2 regions of the Enterobacter sp. PL_is514 genome follow, and region 2 is predicted to be linked to the other one. Evidence: predicted binding sites of a transcription regulator. Region 2 holds the regulator's gene; the other holds the start of a gene.

Region 1 (8,921 bases), on a different contig from region 2:
ATTCTACCTCCACTCTCGTCTGCTGGAGCGTGCTTCCCGCGTTAACGCGGAATACGTCGAGAACTTCACCAAAGGTGAAGTGAAGGGTAAAACGGGCTCTCTGACCGCGCTGCCGATCATTGAAACCCAGGCGGGTGACGTTTCTGCGTTCGTTCCGACCAACGTAATCTCCATTACCGATGGTCAGATCTTCCTGGAAACCAACCTGTTTAACTCCGGTATTCGTCCGGCAGTTAACCCGGGTATCTCCGTATCCCGTGTTGGTGGTGCTGCTCAGACCAAGATCATCAAGAAACTGTCCGGTGGTATCCGTACCGCGCTGGCACAGTATCGTGAACTGGCTGCGTTCTCTCAGTTCGCATCCGATCTGGACGAAGCAACCCGTAAACAGCTGAGCCACGGTCAGAAAGTGACCGAGCTGCTGAAGCAGAAACAGTATGCACCAATGTCTGTTGCTCAGCAGGGCCTGGTACTGTTCGCGGCTGAACGCGGTTACCTCGAAGATGTGGAACTGGCGAAAATCGGTAGCTTCGAAGCCGCTCTGCTGGCTTACGTCGACCGTGATCACGCTCCGCTGATGCAAGAGATCAACCAGACCGGTGGCTATAACGACGAAATCGAAGGCAAGCTGAAAGCTATCCTCGATTCCTTCAAAGCAACCCAATCCTGGTAATCGTCCGGCGGCTTGTCTCAGGACAAGCCGCCTGGCATTGAGGAGAAGCTCATGGCCGGCGCAAAAGAGATACGTAGTAAGATCGCAAGCGTCCAGAACACGCAAAAGATCACTAAAGCGATGGAGATGGTCGCCGCTTCCAAAATGCGTAAATCGCAGGATCGCATGGCGGCCAGCCGTCCTTATGCAGAAACCATGCGCAAAGTGATTGGTCACCTTGCAAACGGTAATCTGGAATATAAGCACCCTTACCTGGAAGAACGCGACGTTAAGCGCGTGGGCTACCTGGTGGTGTCGACCGACCGTGGTCTGTGTGGCGGCTTGAACATTAACCTGTTCAAAAAACTGCTGGCGGATATGAAAGCATGGTCTGAAAAAGGCGTTCAGTGCGATATCGCAATGATCGGCTCTAAAGGCGTCTCTTTCTTTAACTCCGTTGGTGGCAACATTGTCGCTCAGGTGACCGGTATGGGTGATAACCCGTCCCTGTCCGAACTGATCGGCCCGGTTAAAGTGATGTTGCAGGCTTATGATGAAGGCCGTCTGGACAGACTGTACGTTGTCAGCAACAAATTCATTAACACCATGTCTCAGGTTCCAACGCTCACGCAGATGCTGCCGTTACCGGCATCAGAAGATGGCGAGCTGAAGCAAAAAACCTGGGATTACCTGTATGAACCCGATCCGAAACCGCTGCTGGATACCCTGCTGCGTCGTTACGTTGAATCTCAGGTTTATCAGGGCGTTGTAGAAAACCTGGCCAGCGAGCAGGCCGCACGAATGGTGGCGATGAAAGCCGCGACCGATAATGGCGGCAGCCTGATTAAAGAGCTGCAGTTGGTTTACAACAAAGCTCGTCAGGCCAGCATTACTCAGGAACTCACCGAGATCGTCTCGGGGGCCGCCGCGGTTTAACCAGGTTTACGAATTACGTAGAGGATTCAAGATGGCTACTGGAAAGATTGTCCAGGTAATCGGCGCCGTGGTGGACGTCGAGTTCCCTCAGGACGCCGTACCACGCGTGTACGACGCGCTTGAGGTACAGAATGGTAACGAGAGCCTGGTGCTGGAAGTTCAGCAGCAGCTCGGCGGCGGTATCGTGCGTACCATCGCGATGGGTTCTTCCGACGGTCTGCGTCGTGGTCTGGAAGTAAAAGACCTTGAGCACCCGATCGAAGTCCCGGTAGGTAAAGCAACACTGGGTCGTATCATGAACGTATTGGGTCAACCAATCGACATGAAAGGCGACATCGGTGAAGAAGAGCGTTGGGCTATCCACCGCGCGGCACCTTCCTACGAAGAGCTGTCCAGCTCTCAGGAACTGCTGGAAACCGGTATCAAAGTTATCGACCTGATGTGTCCGTTCGCGAAGGGCGGTAAAGTTGGTCTGTTCGGTGGTGCGGGCGTAGGTAAAACCGTAAACATGATGGAGCTGATCCGTAACATCGCGATCGAGCACTCCGGTTACTCTGTGTTTGCGGGTGTAGGTGAACGTACTCGTGAGGGTAACGACTTCTACCACGAAATGACCGACTCCAACGTTCTGGACAAAGTATCCCTGGTTTACGGCCAGATGAACGAGCCACCAGGAAACCGTCTGCGCGTTGCGCTGACCGGTCTGACTATGGCTGAGAAATTCCGTGACGAAGGCCGTGACGTTCTGCTGTTCGTTGATAACATCTATCGTTACACCCTGGCCGGTACGGAAGTATCTGCACTGCTGGGTCGTATGCCTTCAGCGGTAGGTTATCAGCCTACGCTGGCGGAAGAGATGGGTGTTCTTCAGGAACGTATCACCTCTACCAAAACCGGTTCTATCACCTCCGTTCAGGCGGTATACGTACCTGCGGATGACTTGACTGACCCATCACCAGCCACCACCTTTGCGCACTTAGATGCAACCGTGGTACTGAGCCGTCAGATCGCGTCTCTGGGTATCTACCCGGCCGTTGACCCGCTGGACTCCACCAGCCGTCAGCTGGATCCACTGGTTGTGGGTCAGGAACACTACGACACCGCGCGTGGCGTACAGTCCCTGCTGCAGCGTTACCAGGAACTGAAAGACATCATCGCCATCCTGGGTATGGATGAACTGTCTGAAGAAGACAAACTGGTGGTAGCACGTGCGCGTAAGATCCAGCGCTTCCTGTCCCAGCCATTCTTCGTTGCGGAAGTATTCACCGGTTCTCCGGGTAAATACGTTTCCCTGAAAGACACCATCCGTGGCTTTAAAGGCATCATGGAAGGCGAATACGATCACCTGCCGGAGCAGGCGTTCTACATGGTTGGTTCCATCGACGAAGCCGTGGAAAAAGCCAAAAAACTTTAACGCCTTAATCGGAGGGTGATATGGCAATGACTTACCACCTGGACGTCGTCAGCGCAGAGCAACAAATGTTCTCTGGTCTGGTCGAGAAAATCCAGGTAACGGGTAGTGAAGGTGAACTGGGTATCTTCCCGGGTCACGCACCGCTGCTCACCGCCATTAAGCCTGGTATGATCCGCATCGTTAAACAGTTCGGTCACGAAGAGTTTATCTATCTGTCCGGCGGCATTCTTGAAGTGCAGCCAGGCAGTGTGACCGTTCTGGCCGATACCGCTATCCGTGGCCAGGATCTCGACGAAGCGCGAGCCCTGGAATCGAAGCGTAAGGCTGAAGAGCACATTAGCAGCTCTCATGGTGACGTGGATTACGCTCAGGCGTCTGCGGAGCTGGCCAAAGCGATCGCGAAACTGCGCGTTATCGAGTTGACCAAAAAAGCGATGTAACACCGGCTTGAAAAGCACAAAAGCCAGTCTGGATACCAGGCTGGCTTTTTTTTTCGGCCTTAATTCATGATGAAAAAGATGTAGAATTTTAAGCATCAAACGTTTTTACTTCTCACTCAAACTACCGTCAGGATGCGTATGTCAAACAGTGCGATGAGCGTGGTGATCCTTGCCGCAGGCAAAGGGACCCGCATGTATTCCGATCTGCCTAAGGTGCTCCACACGCTTGCAGGAAAGCCAATGGTGCAGCATGTCATTGATGCAGCGAATGAACTGGGTGCGAGTCAGGTCCACCTGGTCTACGGCCACGGTGGCGATCTGCTTAAAAAGACGCTGAGCGATGACAAGCTCAACTGGGTGCTTCAGGCCGAACAGTTGGGTACAGGCCATGCGATGCAGCAGGCAGCGCCTTTCTTTGCGGATGACGAAGACATTTTGATGCTCTACGGCGATGTCCCGCTGATCTCCGTTGAAACACTGACTCGCCTGCGTGCAGCCAAACCGCAGGGCGGCATCGGTTTGTTGACCGTCGTGCTGGACGATCCGAGCGGTTATGGTCGCATCACCCGTGAAAACGGTAACGTCACGGGTATTGTTGAGCATAAAGATGCCAGCGACGAACAGCGCAAGATTCAGGAGATCAACACCGGTATCCTGATTGCCAATGGCGCGGATATGAAGCGCTGGCTGTCCAAACTCAACAACAACAACGCGCAGGGTGAATACTACATCACCGACATCATTGCGATGGCGTACCACGAAGGGCGTGAAATTGCCGCCGTTCATCCGGCGCGCATCAGCGAAACGGACGGTGTGAACAACCGCCTGCAGCTTTCCCGTCTTGAGCGTATTTATCAGTCCGAGCAGGCCGAAAAACTGCTGCTGGCGGGCGTGATGCTGCGCGATCCGGCGCGTTTCGATCTGCGTGGTTCGTTATCTCACGGGCGTGACGTTGAGATTGATACTAACGTTATCCTCGAGGGTAACGTGACGCTGGGCAACCGCGTCAAAATTGGCACCGGCTGCGTGATTAAAAACAGCGTCATCGGTGACGACTGCGAAATCAGCCCGTACAGCGTGGTGGAAGATGCCCGTCTGGATGCCGCCTGTACCATCGGCCCGTTTGCGCGTCTGCGCCCGGGCGCTGAGCTGCTGGAAGGCGCTCACGTGGGTAACTTCGTGGAAATGAAAAAAGCGCGTCTGGGTAAAGGCTCGAAAGCCGGTCATCTGACCTATCTTGGCGACGCGGAAATTGGCAATAACGTGAATATTGGTGCAGGGACGATTACCTGTAACTATGACGGCGCGAATAAGTTTAAAACCATCATCGGTGATGACGTGTTCGTTGGCTCCGATACGCAGCTGGTGGCGCCTGTTACCGTGGGTAACGGGGTGACCATTGCCGCCGGAACAACCGTCACGCGCGATGTGGCCGAGAACGCGCTGGTGTTAAGCCGCGTTCCGCAGGTCAGCAAGCAGGGCTGGAAACGCCCGGTGAAGAAAAAGTAACGGATTTACCCCTCACCCTAACCCTCTCCCCACAGGGGAGAGGGGATCGTTCGGTGCGGTGTTTTTCTCCCTCGCCCCTTTGGGGAGAGGGCCGGGGTGAGGGGATAATATAATCCTCCCCCCACAAGCAGTACCCATAAAAATAACCCCACTCTCTACAAGGCTCGGGGCGCCCGGAAAGGGCAAATACAGGTCAGCGACAACGCAGGCATAATGCCTAAATTCGGAATCTAAAATTATGTGTGGAATTGTTGGCGCAGTTGCGCAGCGTGATATTGCTGAAATCCTTCTCGAAGGTTTACGTCGTCTGGAATACCGTGGTTACGACTCAGCCGGTCTGGCTGTCGTCGATGCAGAAGGCCATATGACCCGTCTGCGTCGTCTCGGAAAAGTGCAGATGCTGGCCCAGGCCGCGGAAGAACATCCGCTGCACGGTGGTACCGGTATTGCGCACACCCGCTGGGCGACGCACGGTGAACCGTCTGAAGGTAACGCGCACCCGCATGTGTCTGAACACATCGTGGTCGTGCACAACGGCATTATCGAAAACCACGAACCGCTGCGCGAAGAACTGAAAGCGCGCGGCTACACCTTCGTCTCTGAAACTGACACCGAAGTGATTGCTCACCTGGTGCACTGGGAGCTGGAGCAGGGCGGCACACTGCGTGATGCGGTGCTGCGTGCTATCCCTCAGCTGCGCGGTGCGTACGGTACGGTGATCATGGATTCCCGCGACCCGTCCACGCTGCTGGCCGCGCGTTCCGGTAGCCCGATGGTTATCGGTCTGGGCATGGGCGAAAACTTCATCGCTTCTGACCAGCTGGCGCTCCTGCCGGTTACCCGTCGCTTTATCTTCCTCGAAGAGGGTGATATCGCGGAAGTGACTCGCCGCAGCGTGACCGTGTTCGATACCAAAGGCGAGCAGGTGAAACGTCAGGAGATCGAATCGAATCTGCAGTACGACGCGGGCGATAAAGGCGCTTACCGTCACTACATGCAGAAAGAGATTTACGAGCAGCCAAACGCCATCAAAAACACCCTGACCGGGCGCATCAGCCACGGTGAAGTGGATCTGAGCGAGCTGGGTGCAAACGCGAACGAACTGCTCGGCAAGGTTGAGCACATTCAGATCGTGGCCTGCGGCACCTCCTACAACTCCGGTATGGTTTCTCGCTACTGGTTTGAATCCCTGGCGGGCGTGCCGTGCGATGTGGAAATCGCGTCTGAATTCCGCTATCGCAAATCTGCGGTGCGTCGTAACAGCCTGATGATCACCCTTTCCCAGTCTGGCGAAACGGCGGACACGCTTGCCGCGCTGCGTCTCTCTAAAGAGCTGGGTTACCTGGGCTCACTGGCCATCTGCAACGTTCCTGGCTCTTCCCTGGTGCGTGAATCCGATCTGGCGCTGATGACCAAAGCAGGCACCGAAATCGGCGTGGCCTCCACCAAAGCGTTTACCACGCAGCTGACCGTTCTGCTGATGCTGGTGGCGAAGCTGGCGCGTCTGAAAGGCGAAGATGCTTCCGTTGAGCACGACATCGTTCACGGCCTGCAGGCGCTGCCGAGCCGCATTGAGCAGATGCTGTCTCAGGACAAACGCATTGAAGCGCTGGCGGAAGACTTCTCTGATAAACATCACGCCTTGTTCCTGGGTCGTGGCGATCAGTATCCGATTGCGCTGGAAGGCGCGCTGAAGCTGAAAGAGATCTCCTACATTCACGCTGAAGCCTATGCGGCAGGCGAGCTGAAACACGGCCCGCTGGCGCTGATTGACGCGGATATGCCGGTCATCGTTGTGGCACCAAACAACGAACTGCTGGAAAAACTGAAATCTAACATCGAAGAAGTCCGCGCTCGCGGTGGTGTCCTGTACGTCTTCGCCGACAAAGATGCCGGTTTTGTCAGCAATGACAACATGCACATCATCGAGATGCCGCATGTGGAAGAGGTGATTGCACCCATCTTCTACACCGTTCCGCTGCAGCTGCTGGCCTATCACGTTGCGCTGATCAAAGGCACCGACGTTGACCAGCCGCGTAACCTGGCGAAATCGGTTACCGTAGAATAATCCCTTCAGGCTCCACCTTCGGGTGGAGCTTTTTTATCCTGCCTGGTTTGTTTTTCATCAATCCTTTCTCATTTTTAATAATGACAATTTGTCATCTTCAGCTACTTTTTTCAGTGTCACATAAAGAAAATATTTCTGAAAACGTCTTGTCATAAAAGTGGCTAATGCATTGAAATATAATATTTATTTTGCTTGTTTTTAAGTGAAATTTCCATTGTCATAAAACTGTCATAATTCGTACATTTATCTGTCACCTGTTTGTCCTATTTTGCTCATCGTAGCCACTAAACAACGATTTACGAAAATCTTGCAGGAGACATTATGAAAGTTATGCGTACCACTGTCGCAACTGTTGTCGCCGCGACCTTATCTCTGAGCGCGTTCTCTGTATTTGCAGAAGCAAGCCTGACTGGCGCTGGTGCAACCTTCCCTGCGCCGGTGTATGCCAAATGGGCGGATACCTACCAGAAAGAAACCGGTAACAAGGTTAACTATCAGGGTATCGGCTCCTCCGGTGGCGTTAAACAAATTACCGCGAACACGGTTGATTTCGGCGCATCAGACGCTCCGCTGTCTGATGACAAACTGGCTCAGGAAGGCCTGTTCCAGTTCCCGACCGTGATCGGTGGCGTGGTCCTGGCCATCAACCTGCCGGGCGTGAAGTCGGGCGAGCTGGTGCTGGACGGCAAAACCCTGGGTGACATCTACCTGGGCAAAATCAAAAAATGGGATGACGAAGCGATCGCCAAACTCAACCCAGGCCTGAAGCTGCCTTCTCAGAACATCGCCGTGGTTCGCCGCGCGGATGGTTCCGGTACCTCTTTCGTGTTCACCAGCTACCTGGCAAAAGTGAACGAAGAGTGGAAATCTAAAGTCGGCTCCGGCTCTACCGTTAACTGGCCAACCGGTCTGGGCGGTAAAGGTAACGACGGTATCGCCGCGTTCGTACAGCGTCTGCCTGGCTCCATCGGCTACGTAGAGTATGCGTACGCTAAGCAGAACAACCTGTCCTACACCAAACTGGTTTCAGCCGACGGCAAACCGGTTAGCCCAACCGAAGAGAACTTTGCTAACGCCGCCAAAGGCGCTGACTGGAGCAAATCGTTCGCGCAGGATCTGACTAACCAGAAAGGCGAAGGTGCATGGCCAATCACCTCTACCACCTTCATCCTGGTTCACAAAGAGCAGAAGAAACCTGAGCAGGGCACCGAAGTGCTGAAGTTCTTCGACTGGGCATACAAAAACGGCGGCAAACAGGCTAACGCTCTGGATTACGCCACCCTGCCGGACAACGTGGTTGAGCAGATTCGCGCTGCATGGAAAACCAACGTGAAAGACAGCAGCGGTAAAGCGCTGTACTAACAGGATATATTTAACGAAGATGGCGGGTGGCGCTGCGCTTACCCGCCCTACGGTTTAAGCTGTAGGCCCGGTAAGCGTTAGCGCCACCGGGCATATTCGTAAAAACGTCTCAAACAGAAGAGTAATTTATGGCTGCAACCAAGCCTGCATTTAACCCTCCGGGTAAAAAAGGTGACATGATTTTCAGCGCGCTGGTTAAACTGGCTGCGCTGATTGTGCTATTGCTGCTGGGCGGCATTATCGTGTCTCTGATTTTCTCCTCATGGCCGAGCATCCAGAAATTCGGTTTCTCCTTCCTGTGGACCAAAGAGTGGGACGCGCCGAACGACATCTACGGTGCCCTGGTGCCGATTTACGGCACGCTGATGACCTCGTTCATCGCCCTTCTGATTGCGGTTCCGGTAAGCTTTGGTATTGCCCTGTTCCTGACGGAACTGGCGCCGGGCTGGCTGCGGCGCCCGCTGGGTATTGCCATCGAACTGCTGGCAGCCATTCCAAGTATCGTCTACGGCATGTGGGGCCTGTTCATCTTTGCTCCGC
Region 2 (8,921 bases):
TTCAACGCTATATTCAGGGAAGCACAGGCCTCAATCCACTCTTTAGTGAGTGCTTGCTCTTCCTGAGAGAGCGTCTGAAATTCGTCTGTCTCGCGCTGGATCTGCTGAGTCAGGGCATTAACCTGTCCCAGCACAAGCAGGCCTTCCTCTTTAAGCGCGGCGACCTCTTTTTCCAGGGCATCACGGCGGCGCTGGTTATCCGTCAGCTCAAGCGACTGGTATTGCTCAACGGCGGGATGCTCGCTGGAGCCGCATAGCGGACAGGGTTTGCCGGCCTCAAGCCGGGCACGATAGCTTTCCAGGTCTTTAATCGTCGCTTCGCGTTCGCACAGGGCCTTCAGGTCCAGATAGTGCTGGTGTTTCTCTTTGTACTGCTGGCGGCGCAGCGTCAGCGTTTCATTGAGTTTATTTTGTTCGGCCTGGGCCTTCTGCACGCTTTCACCGCTCTGGCGCAGGCGCTTTTGCAGCGGCTGATAGCGGGCATGCAGCGACGTTAGCCGCTGGCGCAGCGTGCGTGACCGGGACTGCTGCTCCATGGCCGCGCTGACCTCATCCGCCGTCAGGGTCAGCGCATTTTCCGGCATCTCAGCCAGCCTGTTGCGTAATTCACTCATCCGCGCAGCAAGCGAGGCTAACTGCGTTTTATCGCGGTTAAGCTGCGAGAACTGGGCGCGCCAGCCGGCAATCTCCTGGCCCAGCAGCCGATAGCGCTCGTGCTCCGCCAGCCACTGCGCCAGCGCCGTCAGTTCGGTCTGAAGCTGCTCGTGGTTACGCAGGGCGGTATTGCGGATACGTGAGCGCAGCGCGGTTCTGGCTTGTAAGCGAGTATTTACTTCGATAATTCGCTGCTGTGTCTGTGCCAGACGCGCGGTTTGCTCCTGCTGATGTTCCCAGAGCGGTCGAAGCTGGGCGGCGGGCAGAGCAAGCTGGAGCTTTGCCAGCTCTGGCGCAGCGTTCGTCAGCGCCTGTTGCGCCTGCAGCTGCGTCGCGGTGACGCGCTGTTGCTCGCGCACGAGCTCATCATGACGCGTAAGCCACTGAAAATCTTTCTGCTGGCTTTGCTGCTGAACCAGCAGGGTTTTCTCTTCGTCAGTAAGTGCCTGCAAACTTTGCTGTAACTGCTGCTGCTGTTCTTCGCTCAACAGCACGACGCCCGCCGCCTGCGCCTCGCACTTTTCAAGCACGCTGCGGGCGGCTTTATGTTTTTCAAACACCATGGCGGAAATCTGGCCGTAGATCTCGGTGCCGGTCAGCTCTTCCAGCAGCTCGGCACGATCGCTCGGTTTGGCATTAAGGAAGGCGGCAAACTGCCCCTGTGAGAGCAGCATCGAGCGGGTAAAGCGCCCGTAGTCCAGCCCGGTAAGCGCGGCGGTTTGCTCCAGCTTATCCGACACTTTGTCGGCCAGGATTTTGCCATCTTCACAGCGCGCCAGCTCCACGCGCGGCGCCTGCAGGTTCCCGTCCGGCTGGTTGCGCGCCCGGTTCTGGCTCCAGAAGGCGCGATAGGCGGTGCCTTTTACCTCGAACTCCACTTCTGCCAGGCATTCGGCGGTGTCGCGCGTCATCAGATCGTTTTGCGCCTGAGAGACCTTCTGCAGTCGCGGCGTTTCGTGATAAAGCGCCAGACAGATGGCGTCGAGCAGGGTAGTTTTTCCTGCTCCGGTCGCGCCGGTGATGGCAAACAGCCCGTTGCTGGCAAACGGCTCCGCGGTAAAGTCAATTTTCCACTCGCCCTTGAGTGAGTTGAGATTTTTCAGGCGCAGGCTCAAAATTTTCATGCGTTTTCTTCCTCATCATTGAGCGCATGCAGGGTATGGCTGAACAGTTCGCTGAGTCTTGCGCGCTTCGCGTCGTCAATCTCTTCCTGCGAGAGCCTGCGTTCAAACACCTCTTCAACCCGCAGTTCACTGAGCGTTTCACGTTGAGCGCTTAACAGAATTTTCTCGCGCTGCTCGCGGCTGCGGCGGACCAGTAAGACTTCGACGGGCAAATCCTCCGTCAGCGCCTGAATTTTGCGCTGCATATCGTGCAGGTAGTCATCGGTGGTGATTTCGATATCCAGCCAGACGGGGGGATCTTGTTCGACACCGCGCCACTGCTCCAGCTGGGCGGTGATGGCATCGAGATCGCCTTTCAGCACCGCCAGCGGCTGGGTGACCGGTACTTCCAGCGTCTCGACGGCGCGGAGTTTTCCCTCGCTGAAGCTCACCAGATGCACGGATTTGGCTTTGCCAGTTTCGTCAAAGCTGAGCGAAATAGGGGAGCCGCAGTAGCGGATGTGCTCGCTGCCGCCAATAACCTGCGCGCGGTGGATATGCCCGAGCGCAATGTAGTCGGCTGGCGGGAAGTTTTGCGCCGGAAAAGCATCCAGCGTGCCGATATAGATGTCACGCACGGCGTCACTTTTACTGGCCCCGACGGTGGTGAGATGCCCGGTCGCAATCACCGGAATAGGCTGGTCACCCCGCAGGGCACAGGCTTCGGCGTGCTGCTGGTGGTAATAGTCTGTGATGGCCTGTAAGAGATGTTGCTGCTTTTCTGTACCCGACAGCCCCGCCTGGCTTTGCACGATGTCCCGCGGACGTAAAAACGGTATCGGACACAGCACAGCCCCCGGCGACCCGTCGCGTTTATTCAGGATCTGTGGGGCGTGCCCGGCGCTGGCGACCACGGTGGTATTGAGAAATGCCAGGATATCGCGGGATTCATTGAGCGTGGCGACGGAATCATGGTTGCCGGCGACAATCACCAGGTGACAGCCAGTTTGCTGCAGATTCACCACGAAGCGGTTATACAGCTCACGCGCATAGCTGGGGGGCGAGCCGGTATCAAAGATGTCACCCGCCACAATAATCGCGTCCACCTCGTGCGTCCGGGCCGTTTCCAGCAGCCAGTTCAGGAACGCTTCATGTTCAGCCGCACGGCTTTTGCTGTAAAAATTTTGACCCAGATGCCAGTCCGAGGTGTGAAGTATGCGCATAGCTGATCCGTGGCAAAAAAGAGAAAGCAGGATTATAAACGTTCAGAGAAGGGAAAATAACCGCTGTAATAAAACAACGGTTTGCCCGTTATCGTGGTACTGTTTTTCATAAATCTGTCATAAATCTGACGCATAATGGCGCCGAATTACAAACTTGTAACTTAAATAAGATAAGACAGGGCAAAGTATGGCGAGACGTATTCTGGTCGTAGAAGATGAAGCTCCAATTCGTGAAATGGTGTGCTTCGTGCTCGAGCAAAACGGTTTCCAGCCGGTTGAAGCGGAAGATTATGACAGCGCAGTGAACCAGCTGAATGAACCCTGGCCCGATCTGATTCTGCTGGACTGGATGTTGCCTGGCGGCTCCGGACTGCAGTTTATCAAACACCTGAAGCGTGAAGCGCTGACCCGCGACATCCCGGTTGTGATGCTCACGGCGCGCGGAGAAGAAGAGGATCGCGTGCGCGGTCTTGAGACCGGCGCGGACGATTACATTACCAAACCGTTCTCCCCAAAAGAGCTGGTCGCCCGCATTAAAGCCGTGATGCGCCGTATTTCGCCGATGGCGGTGGAAGAGGTGATTGAGATGCAGGGGCTGAGCCTTGATCCCACCTCACACCGCGTGATGACCGGTGAAAATCCCCTCGACATGGGGCCTACCGAATTTAAACTCCTGCACTTCTTTATGACCCACCCGGAACGCGTGTACAGCCGCGAGCAGTTGCTGAATAACGTCTGGGGAACTAACGTGTATGTCGAAGACCGGACGGTTGACGTACATATTCGCCGCCTGCGAAAAGCACTGGAACTGAGCGGCCACGATCGCATGGTGCAGACGGTCCGCGGCACGGGTTATCGTTTTTCTACCCGTTTCTGAACAATGACAGGAGTGTGACGCGTGCTGGAACGTCTGTCATGGAAAAGGCTCGTCTTTGAACTGATCTTATGCTGTATTCCGGCCTTCCTTCTTGGGGCCTTTCTTGGACACCTGCCGTGGTTTCTGCTGGCGTCGGTCACCGGGCTGCTGATCTGGCATTTCTGGAACCTGCTGCGCCTCTCCTGGTGGCTGTGGGTTGACCGAAGTATGACGCCGCCGCCGGGAAGCGGCAGCTGGGAGCCGCTGCTGTACGGTCTGCATCAGATGCAGATGCGTAATAAAAAGCGTCGCCGCGAGCTGGGAAGCCTGATTAAGCGTTTCCGCAGCGGTGCAGAGTCGCTGCCGGATGCCGTGATTCTGACGACCGAAGAAGGGACGATCTTCTGGTGTAACGGCCTGGCGCAACAGCTGCTGGGCCTGCGCTGGCCGGATGACAACGGTCAAAATATCCTCAACCTTCTGCGCTATCCCGAGTTTACGCTGTACCTGAAAAAGCGTGATTTTACCCGTCCGCACAATCTGAAGCTCAATAATGGTCGCCATCTGGAGATCCGCGTGATGCCCTACAGCGATAAGCAGTGGCTGATGGTGGCGCGCGATGTTACCCAAATGCACCAGCTGGAAGGGGCGCGTCGCAACTTCTTCGCCAACGTCAGTCACGAACTGCGAACCCCGTTGACCGTGCTGCAGGGCTACCTGGAGATGATGCAGGAGCAAACGCTGGAAGGCGCGCCGCGTGAAAAAGCGCTGCACACCATGCGCGAGCAAACGCACCGGATGGAAGGGCTGGTGAAGCAGCTGCTGACGCTCTCGAAGATTGAAGCGGCGCCAACGCTGGCACTAAATGACACCATTGATGTCCCGATGATGCTGCGGGTCGTGGAGCGTGAAGCGCAGACGTTAAGCCACAAAAAGCATCACCTGACCTTTGAGGTCGACAATACGCTGAAGGTGCTGGGCAGCGAAGATGAACTGCGTAGCGCTATTTCCAACCTGGTGTATAACGCGGTGAATCATACGCCTGAGGGGACAAATATCGTGGTGCGCTGGCACCATGCCCCAACGGGGGCGGAGTTTAGCGTGGAAGACAATGGGCCGGGGATCGCGCCGGAGCATATTCCGCGTCTGACCGAGCGCTTTTACCGTGTGGATAAAGCGCGATCCCGGCAGACGGGCGGAAGCGGCCTGGGGCTGGCAATTGTGAAACACGCGGTGAATCACCACGAAAGCCGTCTCGATATTCAGAGTACGCTGGGTAAAGGAACCCGTTTCAGTTTCGTTATTCCGGAACGATTAATTGCCAAAAAGATCGCCTGACGGCAGGCGTGTCATTTTACCTTTCCACGGGTCAGCCATCGCTGGCCCGTTTGCTTTGCAGTCAAGCGAAACGCGGATGAATTTTATACGGCTGTCTGTTTTTTGTTCGCATGATTAGCCATGGGTTTTTCTTATAAACAGCGTATTATTCTAACGTGTATTTTCATGCTGGCATATTGTTCTGGTTTTGCGATCCCACCTTGCCTTTAAACGTTATAAGCGTTTAAATTGCGCCCCAGATACTGTCAGACCGACTGTATTTGCGTGGTAAATCGAAAAACTATTCTTCTCCACGCCAGGACGGGAGCATTTCCCGCTGAAATTGAGCAAATTTTCGGCTGTATCGTCCCGTCAGGGATATCGAAAATCTCAATGTTTTCAACACCACATCCACAGGCAGTAAGGTTTTATGACCCATCACTTAAAATCGCGTGACATCATCGCGCTGGGCTTTATGACATTTGCGCTGTTCGTTGGCGCAGGCAACATCATTTTCCCTCCAATGGTTGGCTTACAGGCGGGTGAACACGTCTGGACCGCCGCGTTTGGTTTCCTGATTACTGCCGTGGGTCTGCCGGTTCTCACCGTCGTCGCGCTGGCGAAAGTCGGTGGCGGTGTGGATAGCCTTAGCACCCCGATTGGTAAAGTGGCGGGCGTTCTGCTGGCAACCGTCTGCTATCTGGCCGTGGGCCCGCTGTTTGCGACCCCGCGTACGGCGACCGTTTCCTTTGAAGTGGGGATTGCTCCTCTGACCGGTGACGGCGCGATGCCGCTGTTTATCTACAGCCTGATCTACTTCGCGATCGTGATTCTGGTTTCCCTCTATCCGGGCAAACTGTTGGATACCGTGGGTAACTTCCTGGCTCCGCTCAAAATTGTGGCGCTGATTGTTCTGGCGGTAGCGGCCATCGTCTGGCCAGCGGGCCCGATTAGCGATGCGATGGATGCCTATAAAAACGCCGCGTTCTCTAACGGCTTTGTGAACGGCTACCTGACGATGGATACGCTGGGCGCCATGGTGTTTGGTATCGTTATCGTTAACGCCGCGCGTTCCCGCGGTGTGACCGAAGCGCGTCTGCTGACCCGCTATACCATCTGGGCTGGCCTGATGGCCGGTGTGGGTCTGACGCTGCTGTATCTGGCACTGTTCCGTCTGGGTTCCGACAGCGCCATGCTGGTCGATCAGAACGCCAACGGTGCGGCTATCCTGCACGCCTACGTTCAGCACACCTTCGGCGGTGCGGGCAGTATGCTGCTGGCGGCGCTCATCTTCCTGGCCTGTCTGGTCACCGCGGTTGGCCTGACCTGCGCCTGCGCAGAGTTCTTTGCACAGTATCTGCCGCTCTCTTACCGCACCCTGGTGTTTATCCTCGGCATCTTCTCTATGGCGGTGTCAAACCTCGGTCTGAGCCACCTGATTCAGGTCTCTATTCCGGTGCTGACGGCGATTTATCCGCCGTGCATCGTGCTGGTGGTGTTGAGCTTTACTCGCCCGTGGTGGAACAACTCTTCACGAATTATTGCGCCAGCCATGTTTATCAGCCTGATTTTTGGTATCCTTGACGGGATTAAAGCATCAGCTTTCGCGCACATACTGCCGGCATGGACACAGCGTCTGCCGCTGTCCGAGCAGGGTCTGGCCTGGCTGATGCCTACCGTTGTTGCACTGGTTCTGGCCATTATCTGGGACCGTGCTGCAGGGCGTCAGGTCGCATCGAACGCCCATTAATCAACGGCAACAAACTGTTTAACCACGGGGCTTAAGGCCCCGTGGTTTTTTGTTTTTTTCGTGTTGAATGGCAAGATTTAAATGGAAAGCACTAACAAACTTAAACGTGGATTGAGCACGCGCCACATCCGCTTTATGGCGCTGGGCTCTGCTATCGGCACCGGTCTTTTTTATGGCTCGGCAGATGCCATCAAAATGGCCGGTCCCAGCGTGCTGCTGGCGTACATCATCGGCGGCGTGGCGGCGTATATCATCATGCGCGCCCTCGGCGAAATGTCGGTTCACAACCCGTCTGCCAGCTCATTCTCCCGCTACGCGCAGGAAAACCTCGGCCCGCTGGCCGGGTTTATCACCGGCTGGACCTACTGCTTTGAAATCCTGATCGTGGCGATTGCCGACGTGACGGCGTTTGGCATCTATATGGGCGTCTGGTTCCCGGCGGTGCCGCACTGGATATGGGTGCTGAGCGTGGTGCTGATCATTTGCGCCGTCAACCTGATGAGCGTAAAGGTGTTCGGCGAGCTGGAGTTCTGGTTCTCCTTCTTCAAGGTCGCCACCATCATCATCATGATTGTGGCCGGTTTTGGCATCATCATCTGGGGAATCGGCAACGGCGGGCAGCCGACCGGCATCCATAACCTCTGGAGCAACGGCGGCTTCTTCAGCAACGGCTGGCTCGGCATGGTCATGTCGCTCCAGATGGTCATGTTCGCCTACGGCGGTATCGAGATTATCGGTATTACCGCCGGGGAAGCGAAAGACCCGGAGAAGTCTATTCCGCGCGCCATCAACTCGGTGCCAATGCGTATTCTGGTGTTCTATGTGGGCACCCTGTTTGTGATCATGTCCATTTACCCGTGGAACCAGGTGGGCACCAACGGTAGCCCGTTTGTTCTGACCTTCCAGCACATGGGGATTGCGTTTGCCGCCAGCATTCTGAACTTTGTGGTGCTGACCGCGTCGCTCTCCGCGATCAACAGTGACGTCTTTGGCGTGGGCCGTATGCTGCACGGCATGGCGGAGCAGGGCAGTGCGCCGAAGGTGTTCGCCAAAACCTCACGCCGCGGCACGCCGTGGGTGACCGTCGTGGTCATGACCGTGGCGCTGCTGTTCTCGGTTTACCTGAACTACATCATGCCGGAGAACGTCTTCCTGGTGATTGCATCGCTGGCGACCTTCGCGACGGTGTGGGTGTGGATCATGATCCTGCTGTCGCAGATTGCCTTCCGCCGTCGCCTGACGCCGGATGAGGCGAAAGCGCTGAAGTTCAAAGTACCGGGCGGCGTTGCGACGACCGTCGTCGGGCTGATCTTCCTGGTGTTTATCATTGCCCTGATTGGCTACCATCCGGATACCCGCATTTCCCTGTACGTGGGCTGCGCGTGGATCGTCCTGCTGCTGGTGGGCTGGGTGTTTAAATGCCGTCGCGACCGTCAGCTGGCAGAAGCGCAGTAATCTTTTTTCTCCCTCTCCCTGTGGGAGAGGGTTGGGGGGTGGGCATCAGGCCGCACTGATGCCTCCTCCTCCTTTCTCCTCCCCCAATAATCCCGATCGTGATGAGCTATCCTTAACCACCCTGTGGCAAGGTGACGTCAATTTCATCAAAGGGGATTCGTGATGTTAAACGCCTGGCACCTTCCGGTTGCCCCATTTGTTAAGCAAAACAAAGACAACCTTGTGATTACGCTCTGGCTGGCGGGGGAAAATCAGCCTGAACGCGTGACGCTCCGCGCCGAAATCGATAACGAAGAGACCGGGCTGAAAATGCACAAGCTGCGCAGCCAGCCGCAGCCGGGGATCACCGCCTGGCGGGCGAATATCGACCTGAGCCGCGGGCAGCCGCGCCGCCGCTACAGCTTCAAACTGCTGTGGAATAACCGCCAGCTGTGGTTTACCCCGCAGGGGTTTAGCCGTTTCCCGCCCGCACGGCTGGAGCAGTTTGCGGTCGATTATCCGGATAACGGCCCGCAGTGGGTTAACGACCAGGTCTTTTACCAGATTTTCCCGGACCGTTTTGC

Evidence for each region. The regulator PhoB, encoded in region 2, activates phosphate uptake and scavenging genes when phosphate is short. The targets are predictions, from matches to a motif close to CTGTCATAAAACTGNCNNAT.
Region 1: a site for PhoB is predicted at 7,234-7,253, ahead of pstS (phosphate ABC transporter substrate-binding protein PstS). Genes of this name have one in related genera too.

The regions. Positions count from the first base shown of each region.
Region 1 covers NZ_JBVPGN010000022.1:67,867-76,787, reverse strand. The annotation lists gene atpA (F0F1 ATP synthase subunit alpha) at 1-673, shown strand, start outside; gene atpG (F0F1 ATP synthase subunit gamma) at 725-1,588, shown strand; gene atpD (F0F1 ATP synthase subunit beta) at 1,620-3,002, shown strand; gene AC0TNG_RS01080 (F0F1 ATP synthase subunit epsilon) at 3,023-3,442, shown strand; gene glmU (bifunctional UDP-N-acetylglucosamine diphosphorylase/glucosamine-1-phosphate N-acetyltransferase GlmU) at 3,581-4,951, shown strand; gene glmS (glutamine--fructose-6-phosphate transaminase (isomerizing)) at 5,190-7,019, shown strand; gene pstS (phosphate ABC transporter substrate-binding protein PstS) at 7,341-8,381, shown strand; gene pstC (phosphate ABC transporter permease PstC) at 8,510-8,921, shown strand, end outside.
Region 2 covers NZ_JBVPGN010000032.1:125,588-134,508, forward strand. The annotation lists gene sbcC (exonuclease subunit SbcC) at 1-1,778, opposite strand, end outside; gene sbcD (exonuclease subunit SbcD) at 1,775-2,980, opposite strand; gene phoB (phosphate response regulator transcription factor PhoB) at 3,168-3,857, shown strand; gene phoR (phosphate regulon sensor histidine kinase PhoR) at 3,879-5,174, shown strand; gene brnQ (branched-chain amino acid transporter carrier protein BrnQ) at 5,584-6,903, shown strand; gene proY (proline-specific permease ProY) at 6,985-8,358, shown strand; gene malZ (maltodextrin glucosidase) at 8,521-8,921, shown strand, end outside.